Linked DNA regions of Collimonas fungivorans Ter331. The protein of the gene in region 1 interacts with the protein of each later gene in a pairwise test. Links are inferred from orthologs where the notes say so. Each region holds a gene or a part of one and is shown on either strand. Other genes may lie near its edges. The genes, in order: eno and rpe.

Region 1 (6,940 bases):
AAAGCGCAAATCGGCGTGCCGGTGTTGACCGATATCCATGAAATCTATGAAATCAAGCCGGTGGCAGCGGTGGTCGATGTCTTGCAGACGCCGGCCTTCCTGTGCCGCCAGACCGATTTCATCAACGCTTGCGCCCAATCGGGCAAGCCGGTGAATATCAAGAAGGGCCAGTTCCTGGCGCCGCACGACATGATCAATGTCATCGCCAAGGCGCGTGCCGCGGCCCGCGAAGCCGGCCTGCCGGAAGATAATTTCATGGCCTGCGAGCGTGGCGCTTCGTTCGGCTACAACAACCTGGTGTCCGACATGCGCTCGCTGGCGATCATGCGCGAAACCGGTTGTCCGGTAGTGTTCGACGCCACCCACTCGGTGCAGTTGCCGGGCGGCCAGGGCAGCACTTCCGGCGGCCAGCGCGAATTCGTGCCGGTGCTGGCGCGCGCTGCGATTGCGGTGGGCGTGGCCGGCGTATTCATGGAAACCCATCCGAATCCGGCCGAAGCCAAATCGGACGGACCGAATGCGGTGCCGTTGAACCGCATCAAGGAATTGTTGTCGACCATGATCGACCTGGATCGGGTCGTCAAGAAGAATGGCTTTATCGAAAGCAATTTCGGTTGATTGCTTGGGGGATGGAATATATCGCTGCCGCTATACAGGCAAGTGGCTGCGCGTGAAGTCTGTTCCCGCAAATGGTTTTAATATCGCGCATATTTTTATTTGATAGGGAAATACATGAGTGCAATCGTTGACATCATTGGCCGCGAAATTATTGATTCGCGCGGTAATCCGACAGTCGAATGCGACGTCTTGCTGGAATCCGGCGTCATGGGCCGTGCGGCCGTGCCGTCCGGCGCTTCCACCGGTTCGCGCGAAGCGATCGAGCTGCGCGACGGCGACAAGAGCCGTTACGGCGGCAAGGGCGTTTTGAAAGCCTGCGAGCATATCAACACCGAAATTTCCGAAGCCATCATGGGCCTCGACGCCAGCGAACAAGCGTTCCTGGACCGCACCCTGATCGATCTCGACGGCACCGAAAACAAAGGCCGCCTGGGCGCCAACGCCATGCTGGCGGTATCGATGGCGGTAGCCAAGGCTGCAGCTGAAGAGGCCGGCCTGCCGCTGTACCGTTATTTCGGCGGCAGCGGCGCGATGCAGATGCCGGTGCCGATGATGAACGTCATCAATGGCGGCGAGCATGCCGACAACAACCTGGATATCCAGGAATTCATGATCATCCCGGTCGGCGCACCGAGCTTCCGCGAAGCGCTGCGCTACGGCGCCGAAGTGTTCCACGCGCTGAAGAAAATCCTGCACGACAAGGGCTTGTCGACCGCGGTCGGCGATGAAGGCGGCTTTGCGCCTAACCTGGCCAGCCACGAAGAAGCGCTGAAGCTGATCATCCAGGCGATCGAAGCCGCGGGCTACGAGCCGGGCACCCAGATCGCGCTCGGCCTGGACTGCGCCGCCAGCGAATTCTACAAGGATGGCAGCTACGTCCTGGCCGGCGAAAACATGACCCTGACCGGCGCGCAATTCACCGGCTTGCTGGCGTCGTGGTGCGACAAGTACCCGATCATCAGCATCGAAGACGGCATGGCGGAAAACGACTGGGACGGCTGGAAGCTGCTGACCGAAACGCTCGGCAAGAAGATCCAGCTGGTGGGCGACGACCTGTTCGTCACCAACACCAAGATCCTGAAAGAAGGCATCGACAAGGATATCGCCAACTCGATCCTGATCAAGATCAACCAGATCGGCACCCTGACCGAAACCTTCGCTGCGATTGAAATGGCCAAGCGCGCCGGCTACACCGCAGTGATCTCGCACCGTTCGGGCGAGACCGAAGATTCGACCATCGCCGATATCGCGGTTGGCATGAACGCCTTGCAGATCAAGACCGGCTCGATGTCGCGTTCGGACCGCATGGCCAAGTACAACCAGCTGCTGCGCATTGAAGAAGACCTGGGCGACATCGCCAGCTATCCGGGCCGCGGCGCGTTTTATAATTTGAAGTAATCAAGCCGGGGTGGGCACCAAGTGTCCACCCCGATCTACATTTAAGACAGCAGAACCAAGCCCGAAACGATGCGCCTGATTGCCATTTTCCTGACTGCCTTGCTGATACTGGTCCAGTACCCACTGTGGCTAGGCAAGGGCGGCTGGCTGCGCGTCTGGGACATGGATCAGCAAGTGCATGCGGCGCATGACAAGCTCGACGAGCTGAAGGCCCGCAACGCCAAGCTGGATTCGGAAGTACATGATTTGAAAGAAGGCACCGGCGCGGTCGAAGAACGGGCGCGCACCGAGCTGGGCATGATCAAGCAGGACGAGATTTTTATCCAGGTGCTCGATCCGAACGGCAATCCGGCCGATGCGCCGGCGCCGCCCAATGCGGCGTTGACCGCGGTGGAAAAGACCGTAGCGGTCGCCGTGCCAACCGAAAAGAAACCAGAACGCTAACTTTCGTTAGCCAGCAGGGCGCCCATGCTGTTCGCGGCGCCCATACTCCAATCTTAATGTTTGCTGCTGCCGGTAGAGAGCAGCGCTTCAACCGGCGCCGTGCTGGCGAACAGGTGCGCGCAGTCGACTTTGTCGAATTCATAATGCTGGCCGCAAAAATCGCAATCCACCGCCAGCTTGCCGAGGTCTGCCAGAGCTTCCTCGATTTCAGGCTGGCCCAGCATCTTCAGCATGTTGCCGACTTTTTCGCGTGAACAATTGCACTGGAAGCTGGGCTGCTGCGGTTCGAAAACACGGATGGTTTCTTCCCAGAACAGGCGGCGCATCAAAGTCTGGATGTCCGTCGACAGCATTTCTTCCGGACGCAGGGTGCCGCCCAGCGCCAGGAAACGGTTCCAGGTTTCCAGTTCATCGTTGACCGGCACGTCGATGCCGCCGTGGTTCGGCAGTTTCTGCAGCAGCAAGCCGCGCGCAACCTTGTCGTCGGCGGCCAGCCACAGCTTGGTGTCCAGCTGTTCCGAGCGCAGCATGTAGTTTTCAATGACGGTAGCGACATTCTCTCCATCCAGCGGCACGATGCCCTGGTAAGCCTGCTGGCCAGGCATCTTGTCCTGCGGGTCGAGCGTAATCGCAAAGCGTCCCTGGCCGTTCAGGTTGACCAGTTGCGACATGGTGGCGTCGGGGTCGATCACCGCATCCGGCGCCAGCTTGGCGGTGGCGCGCATCTGCAGCTGCGAATCGCACTCGGCCACCAGCAGCCGGATCGGACCGTCGCCGTGGATCTGCATGACGATGACGCCGTTGAATTTCAGGTTAGCCGACAGCAAGGCCGCCGCCGCCATCATTTCGCCCAGCAGGGTCTTGACCGGCGTCGGATAGTTGCGGTGCGCCAGCACTTGCTGCCAGGTGGACGACAGCTCCACCAGCTCGCCGCGCACGGCGGCGTTCTCCACCATGAATTTTTGCAGTGAATCGCCGTGCGCGTCGCCGGCATCCGTCATCTTTGTTACGTCCATATTTTTTATCCGCTGATGTATTACTTCTACCGTATTACTTCTAATTTATTGCTTCAAAACTGCTGCCCGCTATCCGATCAGCTTCAAGCTGTCCTTGTATTCCTGCCCGCGCTGTATGTAATGCGCGGCGTTGCCGGCCAGCGCTGCTATATCCTGCTCGCTCAGGGTGCGTACGGCCTTGGCCGGGCTGCCGATGATCAGCGAGTTGTCCGGGAATTCCTTGCCTTCCGTGACCAGCGCGCCGGCGCCGACCAGGCAGTTCTTGCCGATCTTGGCGCCGTTCAGGATCACTGCTTGGATGCCGATCAGGGCGCCGTCGCCAATCGTGCATCCATGCAACATTGCCTGGTGGCCGACGGTCACGTTCTTGCCCAGCGTCAGGGGAAAACCCATGTCGGTATGCAAGGTGCAGCTTTCCTGTACATTGCTGCCTTGGCCGACCGTGATCAATTCATTGTCGCCGCGGATGGTGACCCCGAACCAGACGCTGGCGTCGGCTTCGATCCTGACCTTGCCGATCAGGTTGGCGGACGGCGCGATGTATGCTGACGGGGCGATGTCGGGGGCATGCTCGCCCAATTGATAGATGGCCATAAATTTGTGTAAAATCCGCTCCGTAAAATGCTGGTTGTCGGGCATTGCCCTGATTCAATCCCTGTAGATAGGCCCATATTGCGATTTTTCAACCGTAGCGCCATTTTACCGCTCTCGACATGAACCATTCACCCTTTCCCGATCCGGCTGACTTGCGCCGCGCCGCCTTGCGTTGTTTGTGCGAGGCCGACGTCGCTGCCAAGGTGGCAGGTGTCGGGGCGCTGGCGGCGGCCTGGGAAAGCGGCGCCATGGCGCTGGACAGCCAGTGCGAATTGCAGGCAAGCCTGAGCATACCGGGGCGTCCTCCGCAGCCCTTGCTGGTGCCGCCGCGCGAAGTCAAGCACCGCTCCATGGCTACTCTGGAAGGGCGGGCCGCCATGATCCACGCCCTGGCGCATATCGAATTCAACGCCATCAACCTGGCGCTGGATGCGATCTGGCGCTTTGTCGGCATGCCAATGGACTATTATGCCGACTGGCTGCGCGTTGCAAAGGAAGAAGCTTATCACTTTAGCCTGCTGGCAATGCACTTGCAGGGCCTGGGCTTTGCCTACGGCGATTTCTCGGCGCATAACAGCTTGTGGGAACTGACTGAAAAGACCAGCCATGACATTTTGGCCAGGATGGCGCTGGTGCCGCGCCTGATGGAAGCGCGCGGCCTGGATGCCTCGCCGCGCACCCGCGCCAAGCTGGCGCAGGCCGGCGATGAACAAGCGGCGGCGATCATAGACATCATCCTGCGCGACGAGATCGGCCACGTGGCGATCGGCAACCGCTGGTATGGCTGGCTGTGCCAGGCGCGCGGGCTGGAGCCGCTGGCGACATTCGCCGCCCTGGCGGTGCAGCACCAGGCGCCGCAGTTGCGCGGACCGTTCAATATGGAAGCGAGGAGGGCGGCCGGTTTTTCCGAGTTGGAATTGCAGGCCTTGCTACAGGAAATGGGGCAGGCTTAAGCGCGCTTCAGTGATACCACTTGTGCTTGCCGGGGCGTTTGGCGATTTCCGCCATGTCTACCAGCCTGGTGCCGGCGATGCGGTCATGCAGGAACTGGCGCTGCGGATCGAGGTAGATGGTCAGCGCCCACAGCAGGAAATTCGCGGCCGGGATCCAGACCAGCATCCAGGTATGCGCGCCCAGCGCCCACGCCAGCGCCAGTCCGGGCAGGAACCAGCACCAGCTGAGCAGGAAGCGGATGGCGGCGCGGCCGGCCTTGACTGCGCTGCCGTCGCGGTTGACCAGCTGGATGCGCCAGGTTTTCATGGCCAGCGTTTGTCCGCCGTGGCTCCAGCACCAGACAAAATACAGGGTCAGCACGATGAACAGCCAGGCTTGCTGGGCATGTCGCAGGTAAAGCGCGTGGCGCTGCTGCAGCAAGGTCGAGAAAATCCAGCCCGAAATGAACAGGATGCCGAACAGCAGCATCGATTCATACATGATGCTGCCGAAGCGGCGTTTCAGCGATGGCGTCTGCTGCTGGCTGGAGAGCTGGGGTGTTGCGGAAGGATCCAAAATGCTTATTTCGCGGTAGGCGCCAGCGCCGCGGCTGGCGCCGTGGGAGCCGCCATCACAGCCTGTTCCTGGCCGTTCGGCGGCGTCAGGCTGACTGGCGCCGCAGGCTTAGACTTGTTGAATTTGGCCGGCGGCATCGTGGTCACCCGTTTGTGGCTGGGTGTGGCTTGTTCCGCCAGTTCTTTCTTTTGCTGTTCCGACAACTGCTGGTACTGCTGCCAGCGCAAGGCCCGTTGCTCGGTATCGAGCTTGTTGGCGCGCGCATAGTTTTCGCGCGCGATACGGCGTTGTTCCGGAGTCAAGGTTACCCAGCCGCGCATCCTGGCCTGCAGTCTTTCCTGCTCGGCCGGCGTCATGCTGGCGTAGCGGTTGCTGATTTCCAGCCATTTCTTGCGGGTAGCCGGCTTGAGCTTGTTCCAGTCGCCGGCCAGCGGCTCCAGCACATGCTGCTGGACAGCGCTCAGTTCATTCCAGTTAGGCGCGGTGATGCCCACCACCTTGGTCATTTTAGGCGGATTGAGCGGGGCCGGCTTGGCGCTGACGACAGCCGGCTGTATCGCTGCTGCTGCAGGCTGCGCCGCGGCCTGGGTCGATGCGAGCGGTCCCAGCACTGCCAGCGCAACGCCGCCGCTCACCAGCAGCGCGCAGGCGGCGCCGATCAGGCGTTTGCGGCGGCTGCCCAGCAGCCTGGAGGAAGGTGTCGGGGTCATTGGTCTTGCTGCTGTTGCTGGGCGAGATAAGCGCTGAAGCCGTTATCCAGGTAAGCCGACGGCGGCAGTTCGTCCGACAGCACGGCGGCGTCGATGTCGGCGGTATCGTTGATCCGGTGTTGTTGTTCGTATTGATACAAACCGGACAGCAGCAGCATGCCGACCAGTATCGGGGCGGCCACGCCGAGCCGGGTCAGCCAGGACAGGCGGTCGCCGAAAAAGCTGCCGGCGTCGCCCGCCAGCACGCCTTGGCGCGCCAGCGCGCGGGTCGGGGCATCTTTTTTCTTGCGCGCCATGGCCGCCTTGCGGGCAGCCGCCAGACGGTCGGCGGTAGGGGCCGGCAAATGGTCCAGGTTTTCATTCAGTGCATGCCGCACCTTGAAAGCGAAATTGATTTGTTTGTGGTTCATAAACTGATTCCTTTGGCCTTGAGCGAAAGCGCCAGAGTGTGCGTTGCGCGAGAGCAGTGCGTCTTGACGCTGCCTTCCGAGCATCCCATTGCGGCCGCGGTCTCGGCAACATCCATGTCCTCCCAATAACGCATCAGGAAGGCTTCCCGTTGACGTGCGGGCAGCTTCTGTACTTCCTCGTCGATGATGTTAAGAATTTGCTCACGTTCCAGCTTGTTGGCGCTGGATTCGGTTGCTTGCG
Region 2 (6,815 bases), 640 kb from region 1 along the record:
CACCAGGCCGGCGCGCTCTGCTTCGGCGGCGTCCATCATGCGCGCGGTCAGGCACATGTCCATCGCCTTGGACTTCGATATGGCGCGCGGCAAGCGCTGGGTGCCGCCGGCGCCGGGAATGATGCCCAGCTTGATTTCCGGCTGGCCGAACTTGGCGTTGTCAGCAGCGATGATGAAGTCGCACATCATGGCCAGCTCGCAGCCGCCGCCCAGGGCAAACCCCGCTACGGCGGCAATCACCGGCTTGCGCACGCTGCGGATCTTCTCCCAGTTACGAGTGATGTAGTCGCCCTTGAACACATCCATGTAACTCAGCTCGGCCATGCCGCCGATGTCGGCGCCGGCGGCAAACGCCTTGTCGCTGCCGGTCAGCACGATGCAGCCGATCTCGGGATCAGCGTCGAACTTCAGCAAAGCCTCGCCCAGCTCGCTCATCAGCTGGTCGTTCAGGGCGTTCAGGGCCTTGGGGCGATTCAGGTGGATGAGGCCGACTTTTCCTTGTGTTTCAACCAGAATGTTTTCGTATGTCATTGCAGATCCCATTTAGTAACTCGAGTCGAATAAACTTAATTGTAGCGCCGCTATATAAGAGATAGGATGACTGTAACGCGGAATCTTTACAGAAATCCAAGGAATCTTCCTGCCTGCAAACAGTCTATACATTTAAGCAAGGCTCTTGAATCAAGGCTCTATATTACCGACAAGATCGCCAGATTTTGACCGACACACCTTTTTCAACCAGAAGGAGGCAAGCCATGTTCAAAACCATTCTTGTACCTACCGACGGCTCCCACCTGTCGGACAAGGCCATCAATACAGCGATTGAATTTGCCAAATTCAGCAGCGGCAGGATCATTGCCCTCTCGGTTGCCGAGCCCTACCCGTTCTCGCCGATGGCTGAAAGCACCATGGCCACCGACCCCGGCACCTATGAAGAAAACATGCTGGCGCTGGCCAAGCTCAATGTGCAAAAAGTCGCCGACGCCGCCAGGAATGCCGGCGTCCCTTGCGAAATGCTGACAGCGCAAGCCTTCAATCCCGACGAAGAAATCATCAGCGCCGCCGAAAAATACCATTGCGACGCGATCTTCATGGCTTCGCATGGGCGCAGCGGCCTTAGCCGGTTATTCCTTGGCAGCAAGACCCAGCGCGTGCTGGCCCACTCCACGATCCCGGTACTGGTCCTGCGCTAAATAGCCATCGACGGCCCGCCGCCAGCCGGCGCCGGGCTTTATTCCCTTAGCGCGCGGCGGCCAGCTTCGGCAGCAGCAGCCACATCATGCCGCGCTGCTTCATGCGGCCAGCCTTGTCGCCGGCCTCATTGCCAAACCCCCAGAAAAAATCGGCCCTGACCGCGCCCTTGATGGCGCCGCCGGTATCTTGCGCCACCACCAGCTGCTGCAGCAGCGCATTACTGTTCGGCTGCGTGGTCGCCAGGAATACCGGCGTGCCGAGCGGAACGAACTGCGGATCCACCGCGATCGAACGCAGCGGCGTCAGCGGTACGCCTTGCGCGCCTTTCGGCCCCTTGCTCGGATCCGTCACTTTTTCCTCTTTAAAGAAGACATAACTCGGATTCGCATTCAGCAACTCCTGCTGCCGGCCCGGATTGGCCGCCAGCCAGGCCTTGATCCCCTGCGCCGAAGCCTGGGCCAGGGTCAGCTCGCCTTTATCCACCAGGTAGCGGCCGATCGACTTGTAGGGATAGCCGTTCTGATCGGCATAAGCGACCCGCACGATGCTGCTGCCGTCATTCATCTGGACCCGGCCGGAACCCTGGACCTGCAGGAAAAAAGCGTCGATAGGATCGTCCACCCACAGGATTTCCTTGCCCGCCAGCACGCCGGACTTGTCCAGTTCAGCGCGATTCGGATAAGGCACCACCTTGCTCCCCACCAGGCGGCCGCGCAGGCGCAAACCCTTCAGTTCGGGATAAATGCTGGCCAGCTCGACCGTCAGCAAGTCTTCCGGCGCCCGGTAGATCGGCGTCTGGTATGGGCCGCCGCGCTTGCGCGAACCTTTCAACAAGGGCTCGTAGTAGCCGGTCACCAGGCCGTTGTCCGAGCCGTCAGGATTGATCACCTGATAAGGCGTGAAAAAGGACTGGAAAAACGTCCGTATCGCGCTTTCATTATTGCCGTCCAGGCCCGCCGCCACCGCACAAGGCTCTTTCCAGTCACTCTTGCGCGCCTGGGTCGAGCATGAAGTCAGGAACGCCGGCAGAACCTGGCGCAAGTCGTCGCTGCCCCAGCCTGGCAGAGCGGCAAAGGTGGTCGCGCGCAAGTTGGCGCCGGGCGCGGCGGACGGCGCCGTCGGCGTGCCCGGCTGGCGCGGACCTTCCGGCGCCGGCGGGGTGACTGGGGTGGTAGTACAGGCAGCTAGACTGAGTGCGATGATGAAGGCAGCAGAAGCGGGTAGACTGATACGTTTAAATAGCATTTAGGATTCTTTATGTGGTTAGTGGCTCTCGAAGCGTGTTTCGCCTTCTTGTTATTTGCATTCATTGTCTGGTGGACCATGTTTTCCGGCCGCAAGCCGGAGCGCAAGCCGCCCGCCAGACCGGTACCCCCAAAAGACGACGGCCAGCCCCAATAGTTCAACGTCAATGCGCAACGCCAATGCATCAATGCAGGGTGCGCGGCAGGGACAGGATGAATTCCGGAATGCGCGCCTCGAACTGCTCGCCGTCTTCCGCCACGCAGAAATACTCGCCCGTCATCGAACCCTGCGGCGTCGCCATCGAAGTGCCGCTGGTGTATTCGAACTGCTCGCCCGGCTGCAGCAGGGGCTGGTGGCCGACCACGCCCAGGCCGCGTACTTCCTCGACATGATTGTTGGCGTCGGTGATCACCCAGTGGCGTGAAATCAGCTGGGCCGCGACCTGCCCGGTGTTCTTGATCGTGATCGCATAGGCGAATACATAGTGCGAACTGTCAGGCTGGGACTGCTCTTCCAGGTACTGCGTTTTGACAGAAACGGTAAATTCATAGGCGGCCATGCTGGTTTCCTCGCGGGTTTCCTTGATTAATACTGCAGATACTCTCAGATACTCTATATAGCAGGTCATTGCACACGAATTTATCCCCGGACGCAAGCTGCAAGGCAGCCAGGTGCGAGCCTAAAGGGTAAAATAGCGCTCTTTTTAGCGCCCTTCCTGGATTGCCGCCATGCCAACCTATCGTATCGCTCCCAGTATCCTCTCCGCCGACTTCGCCCGCCTGGGCGAGGAAGTACGCAATGTCGTGCGCGACGGCGCCGACATGATCCACTTCGACGTGATGGACAACCATTACGTTCCCAACCTGACCATCGGCCCGCTGGTGCTGGAAGCGATCCGGCCGCATGTGCAGGTGCCGATCGACGTCCACCTGATGGTGCGCCCGGTAGACCGCATCATTCCGGACTTCGCCAAGGCCGGCGCCAACATCATTACTTTCCACCCGGAAGCATCGGACCACGTCGACCGTTCGCTGCAGCTGATCCGCGACCACGGCTGCAAGGCCGGCCTGGTGTTTAACCCGGCCACGCCGCTGCATTACCTGGACTACGTGATGGACAAGATCGACATCATCCTGATCATGTCGGTCAACCCAGGTTTCGGCGGCCAGTCGTTCATCCCGGAAGCGCTCAAGAAAATCGCCGAAGCGCGCCAGCGCATCGACGCCTCGGGCCGCGAAATCATGCTGGAAGTCGACGGCGGCATCAAGATCGACAACATCGCAGCCGCCGCCAAGGCCGGCGCCGATACCTTTGTCGCCGGCTCGGCCATCTTCGGCAAGCCTGACTACAAAGCCGTGATCGACGCCATGCGGACCCAGCTGGCAAGCGTATGACCACTGCAGCGCCAGGCATCCTCGCCCTGAAGGGCATCGCCGCCGCCATCATCGACCTTGACGGCACCATGCTGGATACCGCGCCGGATTTCCACGTCGCCGTCAACCGCATGCGCGCCGAACTGGACCTGGCGCCGCTGGCGCAGCAGACGATCGTCGATTTTGTCGGCAAAGGCAGCGAAAACCTGATCCGGCGCGTGCTCGGCGTCGATTATCCGGCGCCGGAGGTGGAGCTGCGCTTCAGCGCCGCACTGGATTCCTATCAAAGCCACTACGCCGTGGTCAACGGCAGCTACGCCACGCTCTACCCGGGCGTGGTGGACGGCTTGCAAGCCATGCGCGCCAAAGGCCTGCGCCTGGCCTGCGTCACCAACAAGCCACTGCTGTTCGCCGAAGCGCTGCTGGAAAAAACCGGCTTGCGCGGTTATTTCGAGGTGGTCTACGGCGGCGATTCCTTCCCGCTGAAAAAACCCGACCCGATGCCGCTGCTGGCGGTATGCGCCGATTTCCAGCTGCAGCCGGCGCAGGTAGTGGCCATCGGCGACTCCAGCAACGACGCCCAGGCGGCGCGCGCCGCCGGTTGCCCGGTGTTCAATGTACCCTACGGATACAATCACGGCGAGTCTATACAAGATGTCGATTCCGATGGTATAGTCGCTTCACTGCTCGTTGCAGCACAACATATAAGTCACTGACTGCTTTATCTAAACCACTCATGTTTCTCGACAAAAAACACTCCGTCTACCTGGCCGCCCCTGAGGCCTGGCTTTGGCGACGCTGGCAATCCTGGACTAACTAAGTCCGTAGATCGCCGCTGCCTGCTCCTTCCGCAGTATTAGGGCCCAGGCAACGTTTTTTGTAGTACACCACCGCTGTTTTACAATAGCGGCCTGGAGAGAAACAATGACCGAACTCGAATTCAAATCGCTGGCCACGCAAGGCTACAACCGCATCCCGCTGATCGCAGAAGCTTTTGCCGACCTGGAAACGCCGTTGACGCTCTACCTGAAGCTGGCGCAAACCCAGCAAACCGGCAAGAACACCTTCCTGCTGGAATCGGTGGTCGGCGGCGAACGTTTCGGCCGCTACTCCTTCATCGGCCTGCCGGCCAGCACGCTGCTGCGCAGCTACGGCACGCGCATCGAAGTGCTCAATAACGACAAGGTGGTCGAGAGCCGCGAAGGCAATCCGCTCGATTTCATCGCTGAATTCCAGTCGCGCTATAAAGTGGCGCTGCGCCCTGGCCTGCCGCGCTTTTGCGGCGGCCTGGCCGGCTACTTCGGCTACGACACGGTGCGCCATATCGAAAAGCGCCTGGCCAACTCGACGCCCAGGGACGATCTCGGCCTGCCCGACATCCAGCTGCTGCTGACGGAAGAACTGGCGGTGATCGACAACCTGTCCGGCAAGCTGTACCTGATCGTATATGCCGATCCGACCCAGCCGGAAGCGTTCTCCAAAGGCCGCCAGCGCCTGAAAGACTTGCGCAACATGCTGCGCCGCCCGGCCGATGCACCGGTCACCTCGGCTTCGGTGCGCACCGAAACCATCCGCGAATTCAAGAAAGAAGATTACCTGAAGGCTGTGGCCAAAGCCCAGGAATACGTGATGGCCGGCGACCTGATGCAGGTCCAGATCGGCCAGCGCATCAAGAAACCGTATGTCGACTCGCCGCTGATGCTGTACCGCGCCCTGCGCTCGCTGAACCCGTCGCCATACATGTATTTCTATAATTTCGGCGACATGCAGATTGTCGGCGCTTCGCCCGAAATCCTGGTCCGCAACGAACAGACCTCGGCGCCAAAGGCTGATGGCGAAGCCAAGCGCAAAGTCACCATCCGTCCGCTGGCCGGCACCCGTCCGCGCGGCGCCACCCCGGAACAAGATGCGCAACTGGCCACCGAACTGCTGGCCGACCCGAAGGAAATCGCCGAACACGTGATGCTGATCGACCTCGCGCGCAACGACATCGGCCGCATCGCCGAGACCGGCAGCGTCAAGGTCACCGACCAGATGGTGATCGAAAAATATTCGCATGTGCAGCACATCGTGTCCAATGTCGAAGGCGAGCTCAAGTCCGGCCTGTCCAACCTGGACGTGCTGAAAGCCACCTTCCCGGCCGGCACCCTGTCCGGCGCGCCGAAAGTGCGCGCCATGGAAATCATCGACGAACTGGAACTGACCAAGCGCGGCATCTACGGCGGCGCCTGCGGCTACCTGTCGTTCGGCGGCGAAATGGATGTCGCCATCGCGATCCGCACCGGCGTCATCAAAGACGGCATGCTGTATGTGCAGGCCGCCGCCGGCATCGTCGCCGATTCGGTGCCCGAGATGGAATGGCAGGAAACCGAGAACAAGGCGCGCGCGGTATTGCGCGCGGCGGAACAGGTGCAAGACGGCCTGGATGGAGAAATCTGATGCTGCTGATGATCGACAACTACGATTCCTTCACCTACAACCTGGTGCAATACTTCGGTGAACTGGGTGAAGATGTACGTACTTTCCGCAACGACGAAATCACGCTGGAACAGATCCAGGAACTGAAGCCGGACCGCATCTGCCTGTCGCCAGGCCCGTGCAGCCCGAAGGAAGCCGGGATCTGCGTCGACCTGCTGCAACAGTTTGCCGGCAAGCTGCCGATCCTCGGCGTCTGCCTCGGCCACCAGGCCATCGGCGAAGCGTTCGGCGGCAAGGTGATCCGTGCGCAACAGGTCATGCACGGCAAGACCTCGCCGATCACCCATACCGGCGTCGGCGTGTTCAAGGATTTGCCGAGCCCGTTTACGGTGATCCGCTACCATTCGCTGGCCATCGAGCGTAGTTCGATCCCCGCTTGCCTGGAAATCACGGCATGGACCGAGGACGGCGAAATCATGGGTGTGCGGCACAAGGATTACGATATTGAAGGTGTGCAGTTCCACCCTGAATCGATCCTGTCGGAACATGGCCACGCCTTGCTGCGTAATTTTGTTCAAAGAACTG

The links.
Region 2: the proteins of eno (region 1) and rpe interact in binary tests that used the Escherichia coli proteins (3 or more experiments, as listed by UniProt). The link is inferred for Collimonas fungivorans Ter331 from one-to-one orthologs.

The regions. Positions count from the first base shown.
Region 1 is NC_015856.1:1,465,789-1,472,728, forward strand. The notes cover bases 1-2,874. They hold eno (phosphopyruvate hydratase), read left to right. Parts: upstream 1-732; coding sequence 733-2,016; downstream 2,017-2,874. Other genes in these bases: kdsA (3-deoxy-8-phosphooctulonate synthase), read left to right, coding at 1-618; ftsB (cell division protein FtsB), read left to right, coding at 2,086-2,460; hslO (Hsp33 family molecular chaperone HslO), read right to left, coding at 2,514-2,874. In the rest of the region: more of hslO, read right to left, coding at 2,875-3,476; CFU_RS06480 (gamma carbonic anhydrase family protein), read right to left, coding at 3,546-4,070; CFU_RS06485 (ferritin-like domain-containing protein), read left to right, coding at 4,190-5,023; CFU_RS06490 (RDD family protein), read right to left, coding at 5,031-5,504; CFU_RS06495 (DUF3106 domain-containing protein), read right to left, coding at 5,585-6,289; CFU_RS06500 (DUF3619 family protein), read right to left, coding at 6,286-6,699; CFU_RS06505 (RNA polymerase sigma factor), read right to left, coding at 6,696-6,940. UniProt on the Escherichia coli protein: Catalyzes the reversible conversion of 2-phosphoglycerate (2-PG) into phosphoenolpyruvate (PEP). It is essential for the degradation of carbohydrates via glycolysis.
Region 2 is NC_015856.1:821,640-828,454, reverse strand. What follows is about bases 2,252-5,000. They hold rpe (ribulose-phosphate 3-epimerase), read left to right. Parts: upstream 2,252-3,167; coding sequence 3,168-3,833; downstream 3,834-5,000. Other genes in these bases: trpE (anthranilate synthase component I), read left to right, coding at 4,737-5,000; CFU_RS03620 (phosphoglycolate phosphatase), read left to right, coding at 3,830-4,528; apaG (Co2+/Mg2+ efflux protein ApaG), read right to left, coding at 2,624-2,998; mltA (murein transglycosylase A), read right to left, coding at 2,252-2,439. Also shown: CFU_RS03645 (enoyl-CoA hydratase), read right to left, coding at 1-531; CFU_RS03640 (universal stress protein), read left to right, coding at 756-1,193; more of mltA, read right to left, coding at 1,240-2,251; more of trpE, read left to right, coding at 5,001-6,251; CFU_RS03610 (anthranilate synthase component II), read left to right, coding at 6,251-6,815. UniProt on the Escherichia coli protein: Catalyzes the reversible epimerization of D-ribulose 5-phosphate to D-xylulose 5-phosphate.